Regions from separate parts of the Bradyrhizobium sp. RDI18 genome, predicted to be linked through region 1. Evidence: riboswitches for the same ligand, from Rfam matches in the RefSeq annotation. Region 1 holds a riboswitch; each other region holds the start of a gene.
The links. Region 1 has a riboswitch for cobalamin ahead of ACFXS9_RS38430 (ribonucleoside-diphosphate reductase subunit alpha). Riboswitches for the same ligand answer to the same signal wherever they lie in the genome.

Region 1 (7,157 bases):
GCCTTGAGGTCGCCGGGAATGCGATCGATGCCCCCAAGCTGCCATCGAAATATTTGAGGTCGTTGACCATCACCTCGTCCCACAGCCCGCGCGCCTTGAGGTCGCGCACCAGGAATTCGTTCACCACGGTGAAGTCGCCGGACATGTTGGACTTGACGTAGAGGTTCTGGTAGGCGGGCTCGATCGACTGCGCGACGCCGCAGATGTTGGAAATCGTGGCGGTCGGCGCGATCGCCATCACGTTGGAATTGCGCATGCCGGTCGCCTTGACGCGCTCGCGCAAGCTATCCCAGTCGAGCGTCATGCCGCGGTCCATCGCGAGACTGCCGCGGGCTTCCGCCAGCAGTTCGATCGAATCGATCGGCAAGATGCCGCGGCTCCACAGCGAGCCGTCAAACGATGGGTATCGCCCGCGCTCGGCCGCCAGATCGACGGAGGCCGAAATAGCGTAATAGGAAATCATCTCCATGCTGGTATCGGCGAACGTCACCGCCGCATCGGAAGCCATCGCGATCCGCATCGCCTGCAGCGCGTCCTGGAATCCCATCAGCCCGAGACCGACCGGGCGGTGCCGCAGGTTCGAACGGCGCGCTTCGGGGATGGTGTAGAAATTGATGTCGATGACGTTGTCGAGCATCCGCATTGCCGTCGTCACACTGCGTTGCAGCCGCGCCTCGTCCAGCCGGCCTTCCCGCACGTGATTGAGCAGATTGATCGAGCCGAGATTGCAGACGGCGGTCTCGTCGTCGGAGGTGTTAAGCGTGATCTCGGTGCAGAGGTTCGAGGAATGAATCACGCCGGCATGGCGCTGCGGCGAGCGCAGATTGCAGGGATCCTTGAACGTGATCCAGGGATGTCCGGTCTCGAACAGCATGGTCAGCATCCTGCGCCAGAGATCCGTGGCGCGGATCTGCTTGAACACGCGGATCTCGCCCCGCGCCGCCTTTGCTTCGTAAGCTGCGTAACGTTCGGCGAATGCGTTGCCGTAGAGGTCATGCAGGTCCGGCGTCTCGTCCGGCGAGAACAGAGTCCATTCGCCGTCGGCCTCGACGCGCTGCATGAAGAGGTCGGGCACCCAGTTCGCGGTGTTCATGTCATGGGTGCGGCGGCGATCGTCGCCGGTGTTCTTGCGCAGGTCCAGAAATTCCTCGATGTCGATGTGCCAGGTTTCGAGATAGGCGCAGACCGCGCCTTTCCGCTTGCCGCCCTGGTTGACGGCGATCGCGGTGTCATTGGCCACCTTTAGAAACGGCACCACGCCCTGGCTTTCACCATTGGTGCCCTTGATGTGCGCGCCGAGCCCACGCACGCGGGTCCAGTCGTTGCCGAGCCCGCCGGAGTATTTTGCGAGCAGTGCATTGTCCTTGACCGACTTGAAGATGCCGTCGAGATCGTCCGCGATGGTGGTGAGGAAGCAGGACGACAATTGCGGCCGCAGCGTGCCGGAATTGAACAGCGTCGGGGTCGAGGCCATGAAGTCGAACGACGATAGGAGATCGTAGAACTCGATCGCGCGCGCCTCGCGGTCGATCTCGCGGATCGCCAGCCCCATCGCGACGCGCATGAAGAACGCCTGCGGCAGCTCGATACGGTTGCCGCGCACATGCAGGAAATAGCGGTCGTACAGCGTCTGCAGACCCAGAAACTGGAATGCCAGGTCGCGCTCCGGCTTCAGCGCCGCGGCAAGCTTTTTTAGATCGAAGCGCGCCAGATCGGGATCGAGCAGCTCGGCCTTGATGCCGGCCTTGATGTAGGCTGGAAAGCACTCGCCGTAGCGCTCGGCCATCTCGGCCTGCGACGCGCTGGTCGGCGTATCATGCACGAACGACAGCACTTCGGTGCGCAGCTTGTCGAGCAAGAGCCGCGCGCTGACATAGGCGTAGTTCGGCTCCTGCTCCACCAGCGTGCGCGCGGCCATCACCGACGCCAGCGCCAGTTCGTCCTCGCTGATGCCGTCATAGAGATTGCGCTGCGTCTCCGCGAGCACCGCCGTGGCGCCGACGCCCTCGAGACCGGCGCAGGCTTCTTCGATGATCAGCGTCAGCCGCGCGATATCGAGCGGGACCTGCGCGCCACTGGCCAGCGTGACGCGTAACGAGGGCTTCCCCGATGGCCGGGTGGCCTTCACGTCCTGTCCGGCACGCTGGCGCGTGCGTTCCTCGCGATAGAGCACATAAGCGCGCGCGACCTTGTGGTGCTCGCTGCGCATCAAGGCAAGTTCAACCTGGTCCTGCACGTCCTCGATATGAAAGGTGCGGCCCTCGCTCATCCGGCGCGACAGCGCGCCGACGACTTCGGCGGTCAGTTGCTCGACGATTTCATGCACCCGGCGGGAGGCCGCCGCGCCATGCCCCTCGACCGCGAGAAACGCCTTGGTCATCGCGACCGAAATCTTGCTCGCGTCGAATTTCGAAACCGTGCCGTTGCGGCGAATCACCTGCATCGGCGGCTGCGCTTCCGAGGCGACAAGCGATTCGGGGCGCAGACGAATGAATGGAGCGGCGTTGGCTTCGCGATCGAGAGAGAGTGACATCAAGAGACCCCGTAGTTGTGTTGGGGCCGGATGTCAGAGGACGCTACAGCTTTAGCCCACGCGAAAACGCGGGCATGAATCTGCAAGCGCCGCCGGGACACCCCGCCCGTGGACGTTTTTTCGGCGTCGCGGCAGGTCTCCTGGCTCGCAGGTCGCTGTTGTCCCCGTGTCTTCCCGATGCGATGCCGCATCAGTGACGTCAGATTCGGAAACAACTCACTGCTTACAGTTGCGGGGGCAGCGCCGGATTTTCGCGGCTTTCGCGCGATACACCGGCTTCCCTCTTAGCCACCATGTGTTGGGCCATGGCGGACCGTGACGGCTATATCTGGTGTTATTCGGATGCGGCTGTCAATGGGGCGCGCGGGCGATGTGCAAGAATTTCGGCGACGGAACCCCGCGGCTGTGAACAACAATGACAAGGCGCCGGTGAATGTCGCCGAGTTGACGCGCCTGCCGCGTTGCCGATAAGTGGACCAGTCGTGGTTCTTCGGGAGACGTTCTTCCGAAGCTAAGAGGGAAGCCGGTGCGGCCGAAAAGCCAAAGCCGGAGCTGCCCCCGCAACTGTAAGCGGCGAGCCGCTGTCCAACAAAGTCACTGAGACCTCGCAAGGTTTCGGGAAGGCCGGACAGCAGCATTGACCCGCGAGCCAGGAGACCTGCCTCGACAACATACACGTCCTCGGGCGGGGTGTCCCGGTGGTGCGGTTGCGATTTTCCGCGCGCGCTCTGCCGTTCGCGAAAATCCAGACGTGTCACTTCGGCCTTTGCCCCCAACTTTTGGGGTTAAGCCAATGTCTTCTTCCAAAGCTACGTCTACTTCCACCATCTCCACTTCTTCACTTCGCGTTGCCTCCCTCGGCACGCCGCGCATCGGTCCGCGCCGTGAGTTGAAATTCGCGCTGGAGAGTTTCTGGTCGGGCGCAACCGACGAGAAGGCGCTGATCGAAACCGGCATCGGGCTTCGCGCCGCAAACTGGGCGCGCCAGAAAAAGCTCGGCGTCACGGTGATTCCGTCGAACGATTTCTCGTTCTACGACCAGGTTCTCGACACATCAGTGATGGTCGGCGCGATCCCGGAAATCTATCGCTGGAGCGGCGGGCCGGTCTCGCTTGCGACTTACTTCGCGATGGCCCGCGGCACGCAAGGCAAGCCGCATGAGGCGAATTGCGGCCATGCCAGTCACGGGCATGACGATGCGCACGGCGTGCCGGCGCTGGAAATGACAAAATGGTTCGACACCAACTACCACTACATGGTGCCCGAACTGACGAAGGATCAGAAATTCATCCTCGCCTCGCGCAAGCCGATCGAGGAATACGAGGAAGCCAAGGCGCTGGGCTATCAAACCCGCCCCGTGCTGGTCGGCCCGGTCACGTTTCTCAAACTCGCCAAGAGCAAGGATGCCGGCTTCAATCCGCTGTCCCTGCTTGATCGCTTGCTGCCGGTTTACATCGAGGTGCTGCGCGAACTTGCCTACCGGGGCGCGGAATGGGTACAGATCGACGAGCCGTGTCTCGTGCTCGATCTTGATATTGTCGCCCAGCAGGCGTTGCATTATGCCTATGCGGAGATCGCGAGCGCAGTGCCGCAGCTCAAGATCATGCTGACGACCTATTTCGGCGGTCTCGGCGCCAACCGCGACACCGCGCTATCCCTGCCCGTCGCCGGCCTGCATCTCGACCTCGTGCGCGCGCCGGAGCAGATCGACGACCTCGCCGGATTTCCTGATGACCTCGTGCTATCGCTCGGAATCATCGATGGCCGTAACATCTGGCGCGCGGATTTGAGCCGGCTTCTCGACCAGCTCGAGCCCGCAATCGCCAAACTCGGCAAGCACCGTGTGCAGATCGCCCCCTCCTGCTCGCTACTGCACGTCCCGATCGATCTGGCGCTGGAGACCGGGCTCGATCCCGAAATCAAGGGCTGGCTCGCGTTTTCGGTGCAGAAGCTCGAGGAACTGGCCACGCTCGGAACGGCACTCGCCGATGGCCGCAGAGCAGTCGAAGCCACGCTGAAAGCCTCGAACCAGGCGGCGACCTCCCGCAAGACCTCGCCGCGCATTCACGACGCGAAGGTAGCGGCACGCGTTGCCGGCATCAATGAACCGATGCGCTTCCGCTCCAGCATCTTCGCTGAACGCGCCACCGTTCAGCGCGAGCGCTTCAACCTGCCGGCGTTCCCGACCACCACCATCGGCTCGTTCCCGCAAACCGCCGACGTCAGGAACGCCCGCTCCGCGCACGCCAGGGGCGCCCTGACGGACGAAGCCTATAAGCTCTATCTGCAGAACCAGACCGCCCGCACCGTGCGCTGGCAGGAAAATATCGGGCTCGACGTGCTCGTGCATGGCGAGTTCGAGCGCAACGACATGGTGCAGTATTTCGGCGAACAGCTCGCAGGCTTCGCTTTCACCGCGCACGGCTGGGTGCAATCCTATGGATCGCGCTACGTTCGCCCGCCTGTGCTGTTCGGCGACGTCTCGCGCCCAAAGCCGATGACGGTCGAGTGGTGGCAATATGCCCAGTCGCTGACGAAAAAGCCGATGAAGGCGATGCTCACCGGCCCTGTCACCATTCTGAATTGGTCGTTCGTCCGCGACGACATTGCGCGCAGCGAAGCCTGCCGGCAGATCGCGCTCGCGATCCGCGACGAGGTTACCGATCTCGAAGCGGCCGGCGCCGGCATGATCCAGATCGACGAGGCCGCGCTGCGGGAGGGCTTGCCGCTGCGCAAATCCGAATGGAAGGTTTATCTCGACTGGGCCGTCGACGCCTTCCGCCTCTGTTCGTCCGGCGTGCGCGACGAGACGCAGATCCACACCCACATGTGCTACTCGGAGTTCAACGACATTATCGGCGCGATCGGCGCGATGGACGCCGACGTGATCTCGATCGAGACCTCGCGCTCGAAGATGGAGCTGCTCGATGCGTTCAGGGATTACCGCTATCCGAACGAAATCGGCCCCGGCGTCTACGACATCCATTCGCCGCGCGTTCCCGAGATCGGCGAGATGACCGGCCTGCTCAAGCTGGCGCGACAGCGGCTCTCCGACACGCAGATCTGGATCAACCCGGATTGCGGACTGAAGACCCGCAAATGGGAGGAGGTCCGACCCGCGCTCGCCAACATGGTGGCCGCGGCCCGCGAATTGCGGGCGCTGGCGTAACCTGCCCGCCCCGTCTCTCATCAAGGCAACTCAAGGAGGACGTCATGCGCTTCTGGATCGAATGCACGCGATTTGAGACGGGGCAATCTACCCACATCAACATTGCCCTCGTCGGCAGCATGTGGCGCGACGGCGAGCGCACGGTGCTCGCCTTTGTCGGCGGCGATGGGCAAAAGGTCGAAGTGGTCGAGACGCCGGAACACATTCTGGCCGTACACCTCGGGGCGCCGGCCGCGGCGCCATGAAGGTTCGAAACAAGCACAAAAAAAACGCGGCGTCACCGCCGCGTTTTCGTCGTTCAGAATTAAGCGCCGCTTACGCCTGGGGCTGCGGCTCCAGACCCGGGTCCGGATCGGGACGCGGGCGCGGCTTGCCGGCGGGCGGCACGGCGGAAGTGCGCGGCGTGCTCGGCTCGAGCACCGACTCGCGGTTGGGCTTCTTGCCCTTCAACAAATCGATGATCTCGTCGCCCGTGAGCGTTTCGAACTCGAGCAGGCCCTTGGCCAGCATCTCGAGATCGTCGCGCTTCTCGGTGAGGATTCGGGTGGCCTCGTTGTAGCCTTCCTCAACCAGCCGCTTGATCTCCTTGTCGATCTTCTGGACGGTCGCTTCCGAGGCATTTTGCGTGCGCGACACCGACATGCCCAAAAACACCTCGTCCTGGTTTTCGCCGTAGGACACGGTGCCGAGCTCTTCCGACAGGCCCCAGCGCGTCACCATCATGCGCGCCAGTCGTGTCGCCTGCTCGATGTCGGAGGCCGCGCCCGAGGTGACCTTCTCACGGCCGAAGATCAGTTCTTCCGCGACGCGGCCGCCCATCATGATAGCGAGGCGCGAGGTCATCTGCTCGAGCGACATCGACAACTTGTCGCGCTCGGGAAGCTGCATCACCATGCCCAGCGCGCGGCCGCGCGGGATGATCGTCGCCTTGTGGATCGGATCGGTCGCGACGACGTTCAGGCCGACGATGGCGTGGCCGCCCTCGTGATAGGCCGTCAAGAGCTTCTCTTCCTCGGTCATGACGAGCGACTTGCGCTCGGCACCCATCATCACCTTGTCCTTGGCCTCTTCGAACTCGGCCTGCGTCACCATCCGCTTGTTGCGGCGGGCAGCCGTCAGCGCCGCCTCGTTGACGAGGTTCATCAGGTCGGCGCCGGAGAAGCCCGGGGTGCCGCGTGCGATGGTCTTGAGGTTGATATCGGGCGCCAGCGGCACCTTGCGGACGTGAACTTTCAGGATCTGCTCGCGGCCGACGACGTCCGGGTTCGGCACCACCACCTGGCGGTCGAAACGGCCCGGACGCAGCAGCGCGGGATCCAGCACGTCGGGCCGGTTGGTCGCGGCGATCAGGATCACGCCTTCATTGGCTTCAAAACCGTCCATCTCGACCAGCAACTGGTTGAGCGTCTGTTCGCGTTCGTCATTGCCGCCGCCGAGACCGGCGCCGCGATGACG
Region 2 (7,157 bases), on a different contig from region 1:
GCTGTCGCAACCGTCAGCGAGAAGGCAGAAGCGGCGGCGCTCAAATTGCTGGCGCGTGAGCTCAACGTGCCGATCAAGGCCGTGCCGGCCAAGGCCCTGGCTGGCATCATTACGCCGACACAGTCTGAATTCATCAAGGCGAAGCTCGGCGCGGGATCCGTCGCGGAAGCCGCCGCGCTTGTAGCGGCCGGCCGACATGCGCGCCTTATTTCGACACGGATGGTTTCGCACGATCGGACGGCCACCGCAGCGATCGCGGAAGGAGATGGCGAATGACGGTGCACTTCATTGGCGCAGGGCCGGGGGCCGCCGATCTGCTGACCTTGCGCGGCCGTGATCTGATTGCCGCCTGTCCGGTCTGCCTATATGCTGGCTCGCTCGTGCCCGAGGGCGTTCTTGCGCATTGCCAGCAAGGTGCGCGGATCGTCAATACCGCACGGCTATCGCTCGATGAGATCATCGCCGAGATCGTTGCCGCGCACGCGGAAGGCAAGGATGTCGCACGGCTTCATTCCGGCGACCTTTCGATCTGGTCGGCGATGGGCGAGCAATTGCGCCGCCTGCGTGCGCTTTACATTCCCTATACAATCACCCCCGGCGTGCCGGCCTTTTCCGCAGCGGCGGCGGCGCTCGAAGTCGAGCTCACGCTGCCGGGTCTTGCGCAGTCCGTGGTGCTGACGCGAACGCCGGGCAGGGCGAGCGCGATGCCTGAGGGCGAAAAACTCGCCGCCTTCGCCGCCACCGGTGCGGTGCTCGCCATCCATCTCTCGGTGCATATGCTCGCCAAGGTGGTCGCCGAACTCGCGCCTCATTATGGTCTGGACTGCCCGGTGGCGATCGTCTGGCGCGCGAGCTGGCCCGACCAGCGCATCATCCGCGCCACGCTCGGTACCTTGGACGCTGCGGTTGGTACCGAGCTCGAACGCACTGCCCTCATCCTGGTCGGCTGTACCTTGGGAACGGAGGAGTTTGGCGAAAGTCGTCTGTACGCCACCGATTATGACCGTCGCTACCGGCCTGTCGGCACGACGCCGCGTTTTCCGGAGGCGTCGTGATGGCGCGGAGCCTCGTCATCTCCGCGCCGGCATCCGGTGTCGGCAAGACGACGCTGACGCTGGCGCTGGCCCGCGCCTATCGCGATCGCGGGCTGAAGGTCCAGTGCTTCAAGAGCGGGCCGGACTACATCGATCCGGCCTTTCATACCGCCGCTACGGGACGCGCCTCCGTCAATATCGACAGCTGGGCCATGCGGCGTGAGGCGATCGAAGTGCTCGCCGCGCGCGGTGCGGATGCGGATCTCGTTCTGGCCGAAGGTTCGATGGGCCTGTTCGATGGCGTTGCCGCGCGGGGCGTCTCGGGCACCGGCGCCACCGCCGATATTGCCGAGATGATGGGCTGGCCGGTCCTGCTTGTGATCGATCCTTCCGGACAGGCGCAAACCGCTGCAGCGGTGGCTGCGGGACTGCGCGATTTCCGCGCGGGCGTGCGTCTTGCCGGCGTCGTTCTCAACCGCGTCGCCAGCACGCGGCACGAGGACCTGGTGCGCCGTGCCATGGCAGGCGCCGGCATTCTGGTGTTCGGGACGTTGCCCCGCCACGCCGCGATCACTTTGCCGAAGCGGCATCTTGGCCTGGTACAGGCTGAGGAGCAGGGCGAGGTCGACGGCCTGATCGCGGAAGCCGCCCGCTTCGTCGCTGAGCATGTCGATCTCGATGCAGTGCTGCAATCGGCGGCATGCGCCTGGACGGCGCCATGCGCCGCGTACGGCCCAAGCGTAAAGCCACCCGGGCAACGCATCGCTCTGGCGCGCGACGGCGCATTCTCGTTCGTCTATCCGCACATGCTGGAGGCCTGGCGTGCCGCCGGAGCCGAGATCACGACCTTCTCGCCGCTCGCCGACGAGGGTCCTGATGACAGTGCCGACGTCTGCTGGCTGCCCGGCGGCTATCCGGAATTGCACGCCGGCCAACTCGCGGCAAATCGCCGATGTCGCCGTGCGCTAAAATCCTTTGCCGAGACACGGCCGGTGCATGGCGAGTGTGGCGGCTACATGCTGCTTGGCACCGCTTTAACTGACGCCCACGGCACACACCATGAGATGACGGGACTGCTCGGCCTGCATACGAGTTTTGCCCAACGTCGCATGCATCTGGGCTATCGGCTTGCGGAACTTGCTCTGCCGATGCCCGGATATCAGGCCGGCGCGCTACTGCGCGGCCATGAATTCCATTACTCCACGATCGTCTCGCAGCCCGATACAGCTTTGGCTATCGTACGCGACGCGACTGGCGCGGTCGTTGCGGAGACGGGCTCGCGGCGCGGCTACGCCACCGGCACGTTCTTCCACCTCATTGCGGAGGACAGGTGAGCGGCTTTGTTTCCTTTGTCTCGGCCGGCCCAGGCGATCCCGAGCTCCTGACGCTCAAGGCGGCAGCGCGTCTGCGCGCCGCTGATGTCGTGCTGTATGACGACTTTGCCTCGGGCGCGATCCTCGATTACGCCCGAGCCGGGGCCAATCTGGTAGCGGTTGGCAAGCGTGTGGGCCGGCCCTCAGCCAAACAGGAGCACGTCAACCGGCTGCTCATCGACTACGCCGCCGCAGGCGCCCGCGTTGTTCGTTTGAAATCGGGAGACGCCGGCATCGTCGGCCGGCTTGAAGAAGAAATTGAGGCGCTGCAAACTGCGGGCATTGACTACGAGATCATTCCAGGCGTCACGTCGGCCTGCGTTGCGGCAGCGCGCGGCATTCCACTCACCCGCCGGCACACCTCGCGCCGCGTCCAGTTCGTGACCGGCCCAGATGTCACCGGGCGGTTGCCCGCGAATCTCAATTGGGCGGCACTGGCCGATCCGGAATCGACGACCGTGGTCTATATGGGCAAGCGCACATTCCCGGCGCTCGCGGCAAAGCTGATCGAGCACGGCATGGCTCCCGACACCCCGGCGCTATTTGCGGAGTCTCTGGGCCGCGCCCAGGAGCGGATTGTCCGCACCACGATTGCAAAGCTTGCAGAGCAGCTCGCGCAAGCCAGCGCCGCAACGGCGGCGGTCATTCTTTTCGGCGCGCTGGCGGGAGAGACTCTATGATGAGGCCGTCGCCCGATCTCGCGAGCCCCTTGACGTCTCCTCGTCGGAAGGAGCACACAGATCAGGCATGGTGCTCGAAGCGGCGCAAAGCGCCGGAGCATAATCGGGAACCGGGCAAGGGCGGACCTGAATGCGGCGCCCAAAGCCCCGGCCGCCCCCCCCCCGCGCCTGTAAGGCGGTGAGGGGCTCCAATCCGCCACTGGGCCGTCAGCTTGGGAATGCCGGGGCCCGTTTTGAACCGCGAGCCAGAAGACCGGCCCTGCAGTTTTTAACACCAGCGCCGTCGTGTGACGGCAGAAGGGACGTAAGTCATGCATATCGAACCAGGTATCGTTACGGGCGCCAAGCTCGTGCTGAGTTACGCGACCGGTGCCGTTGCCGCCGGCTGCGCTCTCAAGCTCACGGTCGAAACCGTGCGCGAGCAGGGTTTGTTTCATTCGCGGTGCGCACCGTCGCAACAACGGTCCTGGTCTTCTCTTTCTTCGAACTGCTGCCGCATTTCCGGATCGGGGTCTCGGAGGTGCATTTCATTCTCGGCTCGACGCTGTTTCTCCTGTTCGGCGCAGCGCCAGCCGCATTCGGGCTGGCGCTTGGTCTTCTGCTGCAGGGGCTGTTCTTCGTACCGACCGACTTGCCGCAATATGGTATCAACGTGACCACGCTGCTGGTGCCTTTGTTTGCGATCCAGGCGCTGGCCGGGTGGATCATTCCTCGCAGCACCGCCTATGTTGACCTGCAGTATCGCCAGGCGCTTGCGCTTTCGACCGCCTATCAATCCGGCATCGTGGCGTGGGTCGCCTTCTGGGCGCTGTATGGTGCGGGCTTTGCGGCCGAGAACCTCGCCTCCATCGCGTCTTTCGCCGCTTCCTACGCGCTCGTCGTAGTATTTGAGCCGCTGGCCGATCTGGCCGTGCTGGCACTGGCGAAATCACTGCGAGATGTGATGGCCGACGGTCTTGTTACCTATCGCCTTCACAACGCCGCCTGAAGATGGCGTAAGGGCGGTCGCAAGTCGCGGCCGCCCCCACTCATAACGTGATGCTGACACTCTCCCTGATAGGCATTGGCTGCGGCGATCCCGAGCAGCTCACGCTTGCTGCGATCCGCGCGATCAATGCGGCTGACCTGGTGCTGATTCCGCGCAAAGGTGCCGCGAAGTCCGATCTCGCCGACCTGCGCCGGCTGATTTGTGCGCAAGCCTTGACGAACAGCCGCACGCGCGTTGCTGAGTTCGACCTGCCCGTTCGCGGCACCGCGCAGGAGCACTACCGCAAGGGAGTGGAGGAATGGCACGACGCCGTCGCCGTGACCTGGTCCCGGGCAATTGCGGCGTATCTCGGTCATGACGGGCGCGTTGCCCTGCTGATCTGGGGCGATCCTTCGCTATACGACTCGAGCCTGCGGATCGCACGAAGGCTTGATCCGTTGCCAATGATCGAGGTCGTGCCAGGCGTCACGTCGATCCAGACGCTTTGCGCCGCGCATGCACTGCCGCTGAACGACATCGGGGAGCTCTTTCTCGTCACCACCGGACGGCGGCTGCGCGAGGTCGGTTGGCCGTCAGGCACCGACACCGTGGTCATCATGCTCGATGGCGTTGCCGCGTTCCAGTCGCTCGACCCGAACGGACTACATATCTGGTGGGGCGCCTATCTCGGGATGCCCGAGCAGATCACCATGTCAGGTGCGCTTGCAGAAGTGGGGCCAGGCATCGTCGCCGCACGACAGGAAGCACGCGCCAGGCACGGCTGGATCATGGATAGCTACATCCTCAAGCGCGTGTCGTAGCACTCGTGCGAAGGCCGCTGGCATCTTGAACCATCACCAAGGGCAGGACCACATGCTACCCGAGTGGGTCTACCAGGAGTGCCCGGGCGTTTCGACCGTCCATCGCGATGCCGCCCTGGCCCGTCAGGCCGAGCTCACCAAGCCGACCGGTGCGCTGGGTCGCCTCGAGCAGCTCGCGATCGAGCTCGCCGGTCTGCAACAAACCGACCGGCCTCGAGCCGAGCGCGTGCCGATCATCGTCTTTGCAGGGGATCACGGCATCGTCGCGCAGGGAGTATCGGCCTATCCTCAGGAAGTTACGAGCGCGATGATGTCGAATTTCGCGTCAGGCGGTGCAGCAATTTCGGTTCTCGCGCGCGAGCTGGGCTCAATTCTGGAGATCGTCGATGCCGGCACGCTCGCCGAACAGCCAATCCCGGGAGTCGCGACAGACAAGCCGCGCCGGGGCAGCCGGGATTTCAGCAAGGAAGCGGCGCTCGAGTTGGGGGAGGTCGCCTTCGCCTTCGACTGCGGCAAGCGCGCCGTCGCGCGGGCGGCCTCAGCAGAGCCAGATCTTCTGATCCTTGGTGACATGGGGATCGGCAACACCACGACTTCTGCGGCAGTCGCCGCCGCCCTGCTTGGCATGGGCGCCGAGCAGGTGGCCGGCAATGGCACCGGGATCGATGCAGACACCCGTGCGCGCAAGGCGCACCTGATTGATGCATCGCTGGCTCGTCATGACCTTACAAGACCAGGAACTTCTGCCGAGCGGATCCTGTGCGCGGTAGGCGGTCTCGAAACTGCTGCGATTACGGGCGCGATCATCGCCGCCACACAGCGTCGCCTCCCTATCATGATCGACGGTTTCATCGTGTCCGTCGCGGCATTGACGGCGGTGCATCTTAATCCGTCGTGTCGACCCTTTCTCTTATCCTCGCATCAATCGGCCGAGCAGGGGCACCGCCTGGTTCTTGAGGCCCTGAATGTGCAGCCGTTGTTCAATCTGGACCTCAGGTTAGGGGAGGGATCGGGCGCCGCGCTTGCATTGCCGATCCTGCGGCTTGCATGCGCTCTGCACAATGGCATGGCGACCTTCGCGCAAGCCAGCGTTCCGAATCGCTCATAACGCGACATTCTGATTGACCGACACAATCCGCCAATTGTTCCGTAGCCGATCAATTCGGGGGATCGACAGCGGATCGATAACAAAGCGCAACGCTGCTTGCGGTGCGATGTCGAGGGCTACGCAGAGCGCGGCGCGAATAGTGCCGGAATGCACGACGAGCGTTGCTGGACCAGCAGCTATTTTACGTAGTCCATCCCGAACCCTCGCAATTTGATCTTCGAAGCTCTCGCCGCCGGGTGGGCTTGAACGAGCGGGATCCTTCCAGAACTCGGCGTACCCTTCTTCTCCGAGAGCGGCGAGATCGTCGTGACGTCGGCCGGTCCAATCCCCGAAGTCCTGCTCCCGAAACTCAGGCACCAGGATTGGATCAAGCTCGAATGCGCGCGCGGTATCGAGAGTTCGTTGAGACGGACTCGCATAGCTTGCGGCGACCCGTGGCAAGCGCCTTCGCACGGCTTCCAAATGCGCCCGATCGCTGAGATCGGCCGGAGCGCCCGAAGGGGAGATCGTTCCTTCGATAGAATCGACGACCGCATGCCGGACCAACCAAAGAAAGGCTTCCCCTTCCATTCCCATATCTCCGAGATGCTTATCAATGCGAGAAACATCTTGAACATTCGCCCGCGGACGGTTTACCGCGACCAAGGACTGATATCACAGCCGGAGCAAAATGCGTATCTCAACACCTCCCGGCGCCGCCGCCGTGCAAGGAAGGCGCGTTGTTGCCTCGCGTCAGGCCGGGTTTTCATGACCGCGCTCGTGCCTTGTTAATGCGACGGCGATGGGCGCTCGCGCTGATTGCCATCGGCCCCTGTTCTGGAATCGACATCGGCCGGCCTGCGGATGCGTCGGGCATCGAGCTAACTGAGCTCCCGAACGTCTCGAACGGTCGCCGGGGGATCTCCTGCGCGTCGTCGCGGGCGGCAAGTTGTCCCGCGCAGAGACATGCTTTGCAAGCTTAACGGCTAAATCGCCGACAACCTATACCACTGGCTGATATGATCAGGCCAACAGCGAGAATAACCATAAGCTGGTGCGATGTGCAGCAGCATCGCTCCCCCTGGCTGACTTCCCGGTCGGCCGCCGAAAGGGGCAACTGAGCTCGTCGAGAGACGACCATCGTCATTCGATGCTCCGTGGTGTCGTGTTCGGCGTGTCCGGTTGAAGACGCATA
Region 3 (7,157 bases), 460 kb from region 1:
TTTTGCGGCTTCAGCTCGAAGGGCATCACATGGAGCCAGTATGAAGAAGCCCCGCATTGCGCTCGATGAACCGCAACAGCGCAAGATCCTCCGCGCCGACAAGGCTCCGACCGCCGGTTATTCGCTGGTCGTGGATGGCCACTTCAAGTCGCATCACGATACGGTGGAGGCGGCTGAGGAAGCGGGCATGGCGTTGAAGAACCGCTTCCAGATGCTTCAGGTGCAGGTTTACGATGCCGAGAACAAGACGCGATCGATGATCGATTGGCCGGGGCCGGCGTAACGCCGGATCTTCGAGTTCGATCGGCCGATCTCAGGTTCGCCGTCCGCCGTTCTGCTGGCTCGCCAGCCACTCGGACAGGGCCACCGGCTTTTCGTCGGGCCGCTTTGTGCTGCTGCGCGCCTTCTTTGCGGCCTTTGCGGCGGGCGCACGTTGCGGCTCGGCTGCTTCGCGCGCGAGCCGCAACGCCTTCAGCTTCGCCATATTGTCGAGCACGGCTTTCGCCGCTGCATCGCGTTCGGCCTTGCCGGACTTTGCGTCCTGAACTGCCTTGGCGGCCTTGTCGAAGCGCGCCTGGGCGCGATCGCGATCCTCTTTCGTCATTTCAGGTCAGCCTCTTTTCGCAATCCTGGCTTTGGTCTTGCCCTTGACCTTCGATTCCGGCGGATTTGCACGGTCGGCCGCTTCCTTTGCCAGGCGCAGCGCGCGCAGCTTCTCGGTTCGCTGGCGGATCGCAACATCGGCAGCCGCGATCTCGGCCATCGCCTTGATGCCGTCGACTTCCTGGGCGCGCTTGCGGTTGAGCCTCATTTCTTTCAGCTCGGCGGCGCTCTTCGGCTCATCATCCATGTCATACCTCTGACATCACGACTGATATCGTCGAGCGGTCTGTGGCCCATTTACCACGGATCGGCGCGCAGAGGATGTTATTTTCGGTCGAAAATGGCGCAGTTTCTGACAGAATCTGCCTTGATATGAAGGTTGCGGGAACTCGGCAGGTCGAGCCGGTCCGGCAGCAAACCGAACCGGCTATATCGGTCAGAACGTCGCGCCGGCCTTTACCATGAAGGTGCGGCCGGGCAGCGGATAGGCCGAGAAACGGCCCGGCGTGAACGAGCTCGCGATCGCGTAGTCGTAGTACAGCGCATTGAACAGATTGTTCACGCCCACCGACCAGAAGAAGCGATCGTAGGCGCCGCTTAGCTTCAAATCGACGGTGGCGTCCGCCGGAATACGTCGCTGGGTGTTGGCCTGGTCGTTGTCCATGAAGCGCTCGCTCCAGGCCCGCACGGTGGCGTCGAACACCAAATAGTTCTGCCAGATGTTCCAGGTCACGCCGCCGCTCGCGGTGTAGCGTGACACCAGCGGGACGTCGTTACCGGCGAACGGCCCTTCGCGAAACACGGCGCGGGTGTACGCCACGCCGCCCCGCAGCAGCACGGTGTCGCTGACGCGCAACGAAGCGCTGGTCTCGGAGCCATAGCGGCGGGTCGGATCGAGGTTAACGTTGAAGAACAGCGCCGGGATGAAATGGATCTCGTTCTCGAGGTCCATGTTGTAGATGCTCGATTGCATCTGGAAGCCGCCGGACTTGATGCGGAATCCGCCCTCGATGTCGTGCGAGGTCTGGGTTTTCAACTGAAAGGTCCCCGGAACGAAGAAAGGTCCGCTGGAGACCCGTTCATCGACAGTCGGAGTACGGAACGCGCGCGCAGCACGGCCAAACAACGAGAATGTGTTGTTGAGCCGGTGCTCGAGCCCAACATGCAAGGCGTATTGCGTCTCGTCGCTGTCGAGCGGAAGCGCCTCGGTACCGAACGCAAATGGAGCCGTTCCATCGAAGCGGTCCCGCGCGCCCAGGCGGGTGTTCTGCACGCGGGCGCCATAGGAGAAATCCGTCGTCGGCAACAGGCCTAATGTTTGCTGCCAATAGCCAGCCAGTGTCTGCTGCGCCAGATCGTAGGTGTGGATTGGTGCAACGCCTTTGAACGCCCCGCGTTCCTGATTGAACGTCGCATCGTAATAGTCGATGCCTGTAAGGATCTGTGAGGGCATCCCGAAGATCGCGTTCTTGACGCTCAATCTCGGCGTGATCGACCAGGTCAGCAACGATGCGTCGTTGTAGGTGGAGGAGAAGCTCGGAAATGGCGACGCAAATGGTACCGCACCGAAGAACCCGCTTTGCGTATCCTTCTTCCGTACTCCACCGTCGACGATGAGCTCGGCGCCGTTCCAAAGGGTTTTGGTGAAACCGGCGGTGGCGCTGGCGCCCTGCTGGTTGCCGTAATCGAACGGCGTAGCGGCGCCCCGTCGGTTCGTGACCAGTTCGTTGACGCCGATCGAGGGATCGACCAAGCGACCGCCGGGGAATCCGAGCTTTTGGTCGTCGCCGGTCACCGTCAGGAACGCCTTGAGGTCGGGCGTGGTGTAGTTGAGATTGCCGACCCCGTTGCGCTGATCGAGCGCGTTGTTTTCGCGATAGCCGTCGGACTTGATGGCGTTGCCATAGAATGACGTCGACCACGGCCCGTAATTGGTCGTGGCCGAGAGATCCGCAAGTCGTTGATTGAACGAACCGACGCCGGCTTCGCTGCGAATCGCGACTGGTGGGCCGCCGACGCCGTTCTTCAGTACGATGTTGATGACACCGCCGACCGCGTTGTCGCCATACAGTACCGCGCCGCTATTGCCGCGGGTGATTTCAATGCGCTCGATCGAATCGCGCGGGATGGTCGAAAAATCGACGCCGGCCATGTCGATGTCGTTGAGCCTTCGGCCGTTGATGAGCACCAGGGTATTTGAAGTCGCGAACGCGCCGAAGCCGCGGAGGTCGACGGAGGTCTTGGCGCCGTTGACGCCACCAAACAAGCTGGTGAGCTGGACGCCGGGCGTTTGCGCGATGATTTCCTGCAGCGTTTGCGCCGGCGAATGCGCGATCTCTTCGGCAGTAATAACGGTCGACGCAGTGCCGACGATGCCGGAGAACTGCCGGCCGCCGCCTGCGCCCGCGCCTTGCGGGGCGCTTTGCGATGAGACATCCGAGCCTATCCCGGATGCGGGCCGCCTGCCGGTCGACGGTGCAGCCGCCGGTACGACGCGGCGCGACGTCGATCCTTCATCGTAGGTCGGTTTTGCGCGGGTCCGGTTCGGGTCGGTGGGTGAAGTAATCTCAATCGGCGGCAATGGCTCGGACGGCGCCTGCTGCGCTTCTGCGCCGGAAATACCGAACGATGCGATGGGTATCAGGAAGCTGCTGGCGAGCCAAAGGCGGCGCCGCCGCGTGGCTGTGTTGGTGAAAGACATGACTTGGACCTCGGTATGACGTCAGTGGCACGTCACAGCGAACCAAGTCTCACCATGTGCTTTCAGCAGCTCAGGTGAAGCTAATGTCTGTACTCCCCGACCGACATCTTCGCGTGTGACCACGGCTGACGGCAGGTCTCCTGGCTCGCGGGTCGCTACCCATCGTCGCCTTCCCAGGACCGAGATGCCCAGTGGCTCATGACGAAGGATTCGCCGCTTACAGTTGCGGGGGCAGCCGCGGAATTGGGGATTTCCCCGCACCGCATTCCCTTTTGATCCCCAAAACGGGAACCGTCGGGAACTATGGTAGAAGTTTGTCAAAGTCCGAGTCAATGCGCCCCGGGGCGTCCGGCGATCCTCACTGGACGAGTGCGCTATTTTTGCCGCATGAGCAGGCCTGCCCGCCGCCTGTACCGGGGCGGGTAAACCTGCTTTAGGACGATCGATGAGTGTTGAGGCCGTAACCCTGACCAACGAGGAAGCCGCGCGCCGGCGGATCGGCGCGACGGCAGCGCTTGCCGCCCTCGTTGTGCTCTTGATGCTGATCTCGCTCGGCATCGGTCCGGTGCGGTTGTCGCCGCTTGCGGTGGCGGAAGCGCTGTTCGGTGGCGGCAGCGAAGTGTCGCAGGTGATCGTGCGGGAAATCCGCCTGCCGCGCACGCTGCTGGCGCTGGCGATCGGCGCCATTCTCGGGCTATCGGGCGCGTCGCTGCAGGGTTTGCTCCGCAATCCGCTGGCCTCGCCCTCGCTGTTCGGCGCGCCGCAATCGGCCGCGTTCGGCGCGGTGCTGGTGATTGCGCTCGGGCTGGCCGACGTGCGCTCCTATGCGCTCCCGGTAGCGGCGATCGTCGCGGCGTTCGCTTCGGTGTTCGTGCTTCTTGCGATCGCCGGCCGCAACGCCGGGCTGTTGATCCTGATCCTGTCCGGTCTTGCTATATCGAGCTTTGCAGGCGCCGCCACCGCGCTGGTGATGAACCTCTCCAGAAATCCCTTCCTGGTGCTGGAGATCGCGTTCTGGCTGCTCGGCTCGCTGGAGGACCGCAGCTTTCAGCATGTCATGCTGGCGTTTCCGTTCATCATTGCCGGTGCGATCATGCTGTTCAGCCAGCGCCATGCCTTTCGCGCGCTGAGCCTGGGCGAGGAAACCGCGCAGAGCCTTGGCGTCGATGTGGGCCGCCTGCGGCTGTTCGTGATTTCAGGCGTCGCGCTCGGTGTCGGCGGCGCGGTCGCCGTCACCGGCACCATCGGTTTCATCGGCCTGGTCGCGCCGCATCTGATGCGGCCCCTGATCGGCCACGACCCCGGGCGGCTGCTGGTGCCGAGCGCACTCGCGGGCTCGGCGCTGCTGCTGGCGGCGGACATCGCGGTGCGCATCATTCCCTCGACGTCGGACATCAAGGTCGGTGTGCTGACCTCGATCATCGGCGTGCCGTTCTTCCTCTATCTCATCATGCGCGAACGCCGCGCGCTCGGCGGAGGGGTCGCATGAGCAAAACGGCGCTGCTGACCGCAAGGGGGATAGGCGTGCGGCTCGCCGGCCGCGTCGTGCTGAAGGACGTTTCGCTGGCGCTGTCGGCGGGACACCTGGTGGCGCTGGTCGGCCCGAACGGCGCCGGCAAGACGACGTTGTTGCGAGCGCTGGCCGGGCTAATCCCCTCCGAAGGCGAGATCACTGTCGGCGGCGATGCGCTGGCCTCGCTGCCGCTTCGCGAGCGCGCCAAACGCTTCGGTTATCTGCCGCAGGGGCATCTCGTGCATTGGCCGCTGCCGGCGCGCGATATCGTGGCGCTCGGCCGCTACCCGCATGGCGCAACCGATCCGGCGCGGCTGTCGCCGAAGGACGCCGAGGCCGTGCTGCGCGCGATGCAGGCGGTCGACGTGATGGAGTTCAGCGATCGCCGCGTCACCGAGTTGTCCGGCGGCGAGCGCAGCCGCGTGGCGTTGGCGCGCGCGCTGGCGGTGGAGGCACCGATCATTCTGGCCGACGAGCCGACCGCCTCGCTCGATCCGCGGCACCAGATCGACGTCATGAAGAATTTGCGCGCGACCGCGGACAAGGGCGTGCTGGTCATCGTGGTGACGCACGATCTCGGGCTTGCTGCGCGGTTTGCCGACCATGTGCTGGTGCTGAAGGAAGGCAATCTAGTGTCGTGGGGCACGCCGAGCGAGGGGCTATCGGAGCGGGTGATGGCGGACGTGTTTCGGATCAGCGCCTACCGCGCGGAATATCAGCGCGAGGCGGTCATCGTGCCCTGGGCGGATATCTGATGCGACGGTCCGGCTTTCTTGTCGCGATCGCCGCGTTGGCGATGTCAGGCGGCGCAGTATTCGCGGCCAGCCCACCGCGTATGGTGTCGATGAATGTCTGCAGCGATCAGTTGCTGCTGACGTTGGCCGACCCCGAGCAGATTTTGGGCCTCAGCCGCTTCGCGCGCGACGGCTGGCAATCACCGGCGGGCGACATCAGCCGCTATCCGGTATTGTCAGGCGCGGCCGAGGACGTGCTCTTGCTCAAGCCGGATCTGGTCATGGCCAGCGCGTTTGACAAGCGCTCGACGCGGGAGCTGTTGAAGGCGAAGGGTCTTCATCTTGCCGAGCTCGCCGTGCCGCGAAACCTCGACGAAGCCCGCGCGCAGATCCGCGAGGTCGGCGACATGACCGGGCACCCCGATCGCGCGGCCGCCCAAATCGCGCGGCTCGACGCCGCGCTGGCGCGCGCCCGCCGTGCCGCCGCCGAGCGGCATTATCGCGTGCTGCCGCTGTCGCGGCGCGGCTGGGTGGCGGGTAGCGACAGCTTTCTCGGTTCGCTGCTGGGCGAAGTCGGGCTGCGCAGCGCCGCCGGCGATCTCGGCTTTAGCTTCGGCGGATTCGCCTCGCTGGAGGCGATCGTGTCCTTGAGGCCCGACTTCATCGTGGTTTCGCAAGCCGGCGATTATGCGCGAGACGACGGCCAGGCGTTTCTGGTCCATCCGGCGCTGGAGCGCTTCTACCCGCCGGAGCGGCGCATCGTGATTCCGGAGCGGCTGACGGAATGCGGCGGCGTGATGCTGGCCGACGCGCTGGATGCGCTGACGGCGGAGTTGAAGCGGGTGGGAGAGTGAATCCGCAAATACTGCGTCGTCCCTACGAACGCAGGGACCCATAACCACAGGACGTTGCAATTCAAGCAAGGCGTCAGCCGCCGCCTTCATCATTGGCGCCGCGGCGTATGGGTCCCTGCGTTCGCAGGGACGACGGCACGCATAAAGGTTATCCCTGAACCACCGGCCCACCTACCTTCTTCCACGCGTCCAGCCCGCCTTCGATATGGGCGGTGTTGGCCAGCCCCGCATTCTTGGCCGCGGCCACCGCCATCGCCGAACGTTCGCCGAAGGCGCAGAAGAACACGACCCGGCGGCCGGTGGCGGCGGCGACTTCGCGCAGCATGCCGCCAGGCTTGAGGCTCTCGGCGATGCCGGGGTAGGGCGCATGCAGCGCGCCCGAGATCGTGCCATGCTTGGCGCGCTCGCTGGTCTCGCGCAAATCCACCAGCAGGATGTCGGGCCGGCCAAGGCTCGCAATCGCGTCGCGCGCGCAGAGCGCGAGTCCCTGCTTGGCAAGCTCCTCCTGATGCAGGCCGACATGCATGTTGGCGGGCACCGCGACGTCCATCATCTTGGGGTTCGGCAGCTTCAGGTTCGCCATCAGCTCAATGTATTCGTCGACGTTGCGTACCTGCAGCCGTGGATTATAGCGGCGCTCCTCGCCGATGGTGGAAACCGTGTCGCCCTTGTAGTCATGGGCGGGGAATACCAGCGTCTCGTCCGGCAGTTTCAGAAGCCGGTTGAAGATCGATTCATATTGCGCCCGGGAA
Region 4 (7,157 bases), on a different contig from region 1:
CCGAGCGCGGCCGGCGCGATGATGTCATAACCCGTAATCCGCCCCGAGGCCTGATCCCAGCGCGGCGCAATGCCCGCAAGATGCAAGGCCATCGCAAAGTCCTCGCCTGCGGTGCGCATGGTCGAAGATCCCCAGAGATCGACCAGCAGCCCCTTCGGCCAGTCCCCGTGATCCTGCAGATGACGGCGCAGCAATTCCTCGGCAAGCTTGATCCCCTGCGCATGCGCCGACGGCGTTGGTATGGCGCGGGGATCGACGGCATACAGATTGCGTCCAGTAGGCAGCACATCGCTGCGCCCACGATACGGCGAGCCGGCAGGCCCCGGCGCAACGCGCCTGCCGGAGAGCGCATCGAGCAGCGCGGTTTTCTCCGCGTCACCGCAAGCCCCGAGGCCGAACACATGCAGGCCGTCACAGAACTGGCTCTCCTTGAGATCGCAAACGAATCGATCGATCCGCGGAATGGCATCGGCCGGCGCGGCTGAAGCGGCAAGGCCAAGATCATCATCGAGGCCCGCGGCACGGGCTTCATCACGGATCGCCCCAACCAGGCGCTGGCGGCGTGCGGGATCGAGGCCATCGGCGGTCGAATATTCATCAAGCAGCTGCTCGAGCCGGCGCAGACTTTCGGGCAACGCGGCCTTTGCCAGCGGCGGCGGCAAATGGCCGATCGCGACGGCGCCGATCCGCCGCTTGGCCTGCGCCGCCTCGCCGGGATCGTTGACGATGAAGGGATAGATCACCGGCAAATTTCCGATCAAAGCCTCCGGCCAGCAGGAGCACGACAGCGCGACGGACTTGCCGGGCAACCATTCGAGCGTTCCATGCGTCCCCATATGGACGATGGCGTGGATGCCTTGCTGCCTGAGCCAGAGGTAGAGGGCGACATAGGCGTGGCGCGGCGTGCGCGAGAGATCGTGATACTCGGTATCACGATTAAAGACTTCGCCGCGTTCTGGCTGAACCGCAATGATGGTCTTGCCACGCCGGATCGCTGCGAAACGAAATTCGCCGCCGCGACAAGAGGGATCATCCTCCGGCGCTCCCCATGCGCTCGCAAGGTCTTCCTGCAATTCGCGTGAAAGCTTTGCCAGCGCCGCGCGGTAATCGGCAACGCCAAAGGTCAATTCCTCCCGCAGGAGGGCTTCACCGAGTGCTTCTGCAGCTTCGACATCGAAACCTGCAGCGCCGAGATCCGACAGCAGCGTCTCGACCGAAGCAAGCGCGTCAAGCCCGACTGCATGTGCGATCTGGTGCGGCCGACCGGGATAGCTCGAAAGCACAATTGCCAGCCGCTTTTCGCCTGCCGGCGTGTTGGCGAGCCTGTGCCAAGCCGCCACCCGCTCGGCGACAGCACACACGCGTTCGTCGTCGGGCCTGTGCGCGAGACCGGCAAATTGCAGATCGGGGTCGCGCTCGCCCGGTGACTTAAAGCTCACCACGCCGGCGAACAGCCGGCCGTCAACCTCCGGCAACACCACATGCATCGCCAGATCGCCCGGCGAAAGACCGCGAAGCGATCCGGCCCAGTCATCGCGCCCGGCCGTCGACAACGCGACCTGGAATACCGGGCAGGATACGATATCGAAAGGCGTCGTGCCACCGTCGCCGACCGCAGAAAAGGCAGTCGCATTCACGATAACGGCCGGAGCACGCTGCTCGAAATGAGCCCTCAACCAATCCGCCACACCGGCAGCTTTCAGCGAGGTCACGAACACGCCATAGGCATCAAAGCCCTTTTGCCGTAGCGCTGTGATCAGCGCGTCGACCGGTGCGGTATCTGCAGCGGTGAGATAGGAACGATAGAAAGTGACCAGCGCGCGCGGCCGCTGATCGGGACTTGGCTGTACCGCCATTGCACCGCAATCCGGGTCGTAGAAACCGATCTCCGGGATTTCAATCTCTCCCATGACGGGCCCCGCATAGAAGCCCGCGGCCAGCGCGAGCTGGGCGATCGACGCTTGCGCCGCCGTCGCACCGCCCTTGTCGCACAAGGCTTTCAGCCGTCTGAGCGTCGAGATGGGTAATGTCGAGAGCGCATCCAGGCGCGGGTCGTCGCGACCGTCCGCCGGGAGCACCGCGAGCGCGATGTCGCGGTCCTTCGCCAATTGATGCAGGGCAGACAGTCCATATGACCAGTAGGACTCGCTACCGATCAGGCGCACCAATACGCCGCGCGCATGCGACAACGTCCGTTCGATATAGGTGTCGACCGACAGCGGATGACGCAGCTCTGCAAGATTCGCGAGCCTCAGCGACGGCAGGCCGGCACGACCGCGGCGCCAGCCGGAAGCAAACGCGGCGAGATCGCTGTCCGAAAACGAGAGCACCACAAGGTCGGCCGGATCCTGGCCGAGATCCTTGGGCGTCGCGGTCTCCTCGAGACCGCGGCTCTCGCGAAAGACGACGTGCATCAGACTCCAAGTCCCGCCCTGATGGCAGCTTCGTCGATGTCGTCGTGTTCACCGATCAGAACCAGCTTCGACTGCCTTGGTCGTGTGCCCCAAGGCATATCGAACTGATGCCGTACCCGCTCCCCGACCGATTGCAGGAGCAATCGCATCGGCTTGCCCGCGACGGCAATATATCCCTTGGCGCGCAGCACATTTTGTTCGCGCGCAAGCCGCTGGATCGATGCGACCAGCGCATCGATGTTCGCAACTTCCGGGAGCTCGACGACAATGGAGGCAAAATCGTTGTGTTCGTGCTCCTCCTCGCCGTCGTGGTGCGAGGGGCGCGCGGCGAGATCGTCTTCGGCCGCCACTTCGAGACCAAGGATCAAACGCGCATCGACTGCGCCGTCGATGACCGGCAGCATCAGCACGCGACGCGGCATCTCGGCGGCAATCGCCGCCTTGGCCGCTTCCAGCCCGTCAGCGCCGGCAAGGTCCGCCTTGGTCAGCAGCACGATATCCGCGCAAGCGATCTGGTCCTCGAACACTTCCGACAGCGGCGTCTCGTGATCGAGATTTTCATCGGCCGCGCGTTGCGCCTCCACTGCGGCAAGGTCCGGCGCGAAGCGACCGGCCGCCACCGCCTCAGCATCCGCCAGCGCGACCACGCCGTCGACCGTGATCCGTGAGCGGATCTCTGGCCAATCGAACGCCTTGAGCAGTGGCTTCGGCAAGGCCAGTCCCGATGTCTCGATCAGGATATGGTCGGGCTTCACCCGGCGCGAGAGCAGCTGCTCCATGGCGGGAATGAAATCGTCGGCGACCGTGCAGCAGATGCAGCCATTGGCAAGCTCGACGATGTTCTCGGCAGGACAGCTGGCGTCCGCGCAGGATTTAAGGATCTCTCCGTCCACGCCTTCGCTGCCGAACTCGTTGACGAGCACCGCAAGCTTCTTGCCGTTCGCGTTGGCGATCAGGTGCTGGATCAGTGTCGTCTTACCCGACCCGAGAAAGCCGGTGACGATGGTGACCGGGACCTTGGCGAGCGTGTTCATTCTGCGGTCTCCGGCACGACGGCGATGGATGGAATGCGGGCAAGCGATTGTTTGCGGAAGATCTCCGGCCGGCTGCGCCATGGCACGATGCCGTCGGACGCCGCCGCATAGGCCGCAGCGCCGGCAACAACATCCGGCGCGTTTACATCGGACAAGCGGCCGTACACATAGGACCAGCGTCCGGGGGCGCTGAGCGCGATCGAGCAGCCTTGGCTGCAAGCGGACAGGCACTCGACCGGAACGACGTTGACGCTTTCCGGCACGCCAGCCTCGAGGATGGCGCTGTGCAGACGCGCGCCTAGCGCGGTTTCGCCTTCCCTTGGCGATTGGCCGGCACGGCAGGTGACACAAACATGAAGCGTGACGGTCATCGCCCCTTCCTCAAAAAATTTGGCGGGGGCGATGAGGCACACGAACCGGTGACGTGAGGGTTCGTTCCCCGTCGCGGATCACCCCGTCCGCCGGTTCAATCGGTGCGCTGGCAGGTCTCCCGGCTTGCGGAGTAGGTTTCCCTTCGATCCCGCCTTCCCAACCCCAAGAGGGATCAGTGGCTTTTGGAATCTCTCCGGTCACGGTCGCGGGGGCGGCTGCGCTTCAGGCTCAAGCTTCGAAACTTTAAGCCCTATCGCATTCCCTCTTCGCCTGTCGTAGGACAGGAACCAACGCTCCCTCACCATTTGCCCTAGCGTGCAACTTGTCAAGCCAAAGGAACGTGCACATGATTTCCGAACCAGATGCCGTTGAGGAGGAAACCATCGTCTCCGAGACTTCGCTCGAGACCCGCCATGCGGCCAAAATGGCGAAGAAGAAGGCCGCCCGTGACCGGATGATGGCCGCCAAGAGCAACGAGAAGGGACTTCTCATCGTCCACACCGGGGCGGGCAAGGGAAAATCTTCCTCGGCCTTCGGTATGATCATGCGGTGCGTGGCGCATGGCTTTCCCTGCGCCGTCGTGCAATTCATCAAGGGGGCGTGGGACACCGGCGAGCGCCGTCTTCTGACCGGGCATTTTGGTGAACTGTGCCAATTCCACGCGATGGGTGAAGGCTTTACGTGGGAAACACAGGACCGTGCCCGCGACATCGCCGCCGCACGCGCGGCATGGGAGAAGGCCATGCAGTTGATCGCCGATCCAGCCCTGCGCATGGTTGTCCTCGACGAGATCAACATTGCGCTTCGCTATGACTATCTCGAGGTTGGCGAAGTGGTCGAGTTTCTAAAGAATGCAAAGCCGCCCATGACGCACGTCGTCCTCACCGGACGCAACGCCAAGCAGGAATTGATCGATGCCGCCGACCTCGTCACCGAGATGACGCTGGTGAAGCATCCGTTCCGATCCGGCATCAAGGCGCAGCCCGGCGTCGAGTTCTGACAAAGTAGCCGAGAAATCCGAATCCATGGCGCGCGCATTGATGATCCAGGGAGCGGGCTCGGATGTGGGCAAGTCGCTCATTGTCGCGGGCCTTGCACGCGCCGCGACGCGCCGCGGCTATCGCGTGCTTCCCTTCAAGCCGCAGAACATGTCGAACAATGCGGCCGTGACCATCGACGGCGGCGAGATCGGACGCGCGCAGGCATTGCAGGCGCAAGCCGCAGGCGTCGAGCCTCACACCGATATGAATCCCGTCTTGCTGAAACCGGAGACGGATGTCGGCGCGCAGATCATCGTTCAGGGACGTCGTGTGGCGACGTTGCGCGCGCGTGAATACGCGGCCATGAAGCCCTCGCTGATGGGTCCGGTTCTCGAGAGCTTCGCCCGCCTGAAGGATCGCGCCGATCTTGTCCTGGTCGAGGGCGCCGGCAGCCCCGCTGAAATCAATTTGCGGAGCGCCGATATCGCCAATATGGGCTTTGCACGCCGGGCGGACGTCCCGGTGGTGCTGATCGGCGACATCGACCGCGGCGGCGTCATCGCGCAGCTCGTCGGAATCAAGACCGTGCTCGATCCCGCGGATGCCGCGATGATCCGCGGTTTCGTCATCAACAAATTCCGCGGCGATCCATCCCTGTTTGACGACGGTTACCGGCTGATCGAAACCCACACATCCTGGCGGGGCTTTGGGGTCCTGCCCTACTTCGCTCGCGCCAACGAGCTTCCGGCCGAAGATGCGTTGGGGCTTGTCGGCGCGCGCAAGGAGGGGCAATGCAAGATCGCCTTTCTCGCGTTGTCGCGGATCGCGAATTTTGACGATCTCGATCCGCTGAAGCTCGAACCCGGCGTGGACCTTGTGATGGTCCGGCCGGGAGAGGCGATCCCTGGCGATGCAAAGCTCGTGATCGTTCCCGGCTCCAAGTCGACACGCGGCGACCTCGCCTTCCTGCGCGCTCAGGGTTGGGACATTGATCTTCTTGCCCACCATCGCCGCGGCGGCCATGTCCTCGGCGTCTGCGGCGGTTACCAGATGCTCGGACGCAATGTGGCGGATCCAGAAGGAATCGAGGGACCCGCGGGAGAAACGCCAGGCCTCGGACTCCTGGATGTGACAACACTGATGACAGAGCAGAAGACGCTCACGCACGTTACAGCGTCCCACGCCGCGACGAACCAACCGATCGAAGCCTATGAGATTCACATCGGGCAGACCGACGGGCCGGATCGCGCAAGGCCATTTGCCAGTCTCGGCGGCGCGCCGGAAGGCGCGGTTTCCAGCGACGGACGCGTGCACGGCAGCTATCTGCACGGCCTGTTCGCGTCCGACCATTTCCGCAAGGCATTTCTCGCGCAACTCGGCATCCCGGCTGCAGACCAGCAGTATCGCGCCAGGGTCGAGAGCGCGCTCGACGCGCTCGCCGAGCACATGGATACCCATCTCGATCTTGAAGGTCTGCTCGCGCTTGCCCGCTGAAGCGTGATCCTCAACGCGAGAGCGCGGCAGCAAACCGCGCCCATTCCGTCTCGTTACCCGGCAAGCCCAGCCGCAGCCATCCCGGCCTTTGCCCAAATACACGCGACCAGATCTGGCTGCGTGCGAGTCGCTCCTGCGCGGCGCGCGCATCGCCGGTTTCATAGAGCCGGAACAGCGGCGTGCCGCCAACCAGTTGCCAGCCCTGCGATTTCACTTCGGCGTCCAGCCGGAGACAGTCGTGTGCCAGACGCCTCGAGGTCGCCTTTGCCCAATCGCGATCGAGCAAAGCGCGCCGTCCGATCGCAATCGCTGCACCCGAAATCGGCCATGGACCCGCCATCGCCGCCAGCGCCGCGACATCAGCCTCGCTGCCGAGCGCGAAACCGAGCCGCAGTCCCGCAAGCCCGTAAAACTTTCCGAACGAGCGCAGGATCAACAGCCCCGGCCGTCCCGCCTCCGGTGCCAGCGACAGGTCGGGGACCGCGTCGCCGAAGCTCTCGTCGATTAAGAGCCGACCGACACGCGGCAAAAGCGCGAGCAATTCGTTCGGATCATGGCGCCGACCGTCTGGATTGTTGGGATTGACGACCACGGCGAGATCCGCACCCGCCAGCCCTTCGAGATCAGAGACTTCGGCCACATCCCAGCCCGCGGCCGAAAGAATCGCTGCGTACTCGTTATAGGTCGGCGCGAGGATCCGCGCCCGGCCGCGAAATGAGAAGAGATGTGGCAGCAACTGAATGGCCGCCTGCGCGCCACCTATAGCTACGATCGGCGCCTTGGTGGTACAGGCTTGCTGCGCCGCCCGATGGAGCGATTCAATATCGGATTGTGAGGGCAAAGCGCTCCAGTGTCTCGGCGCT

Region 2: it holds a riboswitch for cobalamin, as region 1 does, so the genes downstream of both, ACFXS9_RS04170 (energy-coupling factor ABC transporter permease) here and ACFXS9_RS38430 (ribonucleoside-diphosphate reductase subunit alpha) in region 1, are expected to answer to the same signal.
Region 3: it holds a riboswitch for cobalamin, as region 1 does, so the genes downstream of both, ACFXS9_RS36215 (TonB-dependent receptor) here and ACFXS9_RS38430 (ribonucleoside-diphosphate reductase subunit alpha) in region 1, are expected to answer to the same signal.
Region 4: it holds a riboswitch for cobalamin, as region 1 does, so the genes downstream of both, ACFXS9_RS04235 (DUF1636 domain-containing protein) here and ACFXS9_RS38430 (ribonucleoside-diphosphate reductase subunit alpha) in region 1, are expected to answer to the same signal.

What each region holds. Positions count from the first base shown of each region.
Region 1 covers NZ_JBICRN010000008.1:6,088,070-6,095,226, reverse strand. The annotation lists partial or broken gene ACFXS9_RS38430 (ribonucleoside-diphosphate reductase subunit alpha) at 1-2,533, opposite strand, end outside; cobalamin riboswitch at 2,646-2,866, opposite strand; cobalamin riboswitch at 3,000-3,214, shown strand; gene metE (5-methyltetrahydropteroyltriglutamate--homocysteine S-methyltransferase) at 3,327-5,702, shown strand; gene ACFXS9_RS38420 (hypothetical protein) at 5,747-5,947, shown strand; gene ftsH (ATP-dependent zinc metalloprotease FtsH) at 6,018-7,157, opposite strand, start outside.
Region 2 covers NZ_JBICRN010000006.1:667,741-674,897, reverse strand. The annotation lists gene ACFXS9_RS04190 (cobalamin biosynthesis protein) at 1-276, shown strand, start outside; gene cobM (precorrin-4 C(11)-methyltransferase) at 273-1,055, shown strand; gene ACFXS9_RS04180 (cobyrinate a,c-diamide synthase) at 1,055-2,368, shown strand; gene cobA (uroporphyrinogen-III C-methyltransferase) at 2,365-3,087, shown strand; cobalamin riboswitch at 3,139-3,364, shown strand; partial or broken gene ACFXS9_RS04170 (energy-coupling factor ABC transporter permease) at 3,399-4,075, shown strand; gene cobF (precorrin-6A synthase (deacetylating)) at 4,126-4,875, shown strand; gene cobT (nicotinate-nucleotide--dimethylbenzimidazole phosphoribosyltransferase) at 4,928-5,983, shown strand; gene ACFXS9_RS04155 (histidine phosphatase family protein) at 5,978-6,553, opposite strand.
Region 3 covers NZ_JBICRN010000008.1:5,623,868-5,631,024, forward strand. The annotation lists gene ACFXS9_RS36200 (hypothetical protein) at 41-283, shown strand; gene ACFXS9_RS36205 (hypothetical protein) at 314-604, opposite strand; gene ACFXS9_RS36210 (transcriptional regulator) at 611-850, opposite strand; gene ACFXS9_RS36215 (TonB-dependent receptor) at 1,040-3,304, opposite strand; cobalamin riboswitch at 3,417-3,615, opposite strand; gene ACFXS9_RS36220 (FecCD family ABC transporter permease) at 3,750-4,793, shown strand; gene ACFXS9_RS36225 (ABC transporter ATP-binding protein) at 4,790-5,572, shown strand; gene ACFXS9_RS36230 (ABC transporter substrate-binding protein) at 5,572-6,405, shown strand; gene ACFXS9_RS36235 (MBL fold metallo-hydrolase) at 6,554-7,157, opposite strand, start outside.
Region 4 covers NZ_JBICRN010000006.1:680,980-688,136, forward strand. The annotation lists gene cobN (cobaltochelatase subunit CobN) at 1-2,414, opposite strand, end outside; gene cobW (cobalamin biosynthesis protein CobW) at 2,414-3,448, opposite strand; gene ACFXS9_RS04235 (DUF1636 domain-containing protein) at 3,445-3,819, opposite strand; cobalamin riboswitch at 3,911-4,127, opposite strand; gene cobO (cob(I)yrinic acid a,c-diamide adenosyltransferase) at 4,167-4,820, shown strand; gene ACFXS9_RS04245 (cobyric acid synthase) at 4,846-6,294, shown strand; gene cobD (threonine-phosphate decarboxylase CobD) at 6,305-7,157, opposite strand, start outside.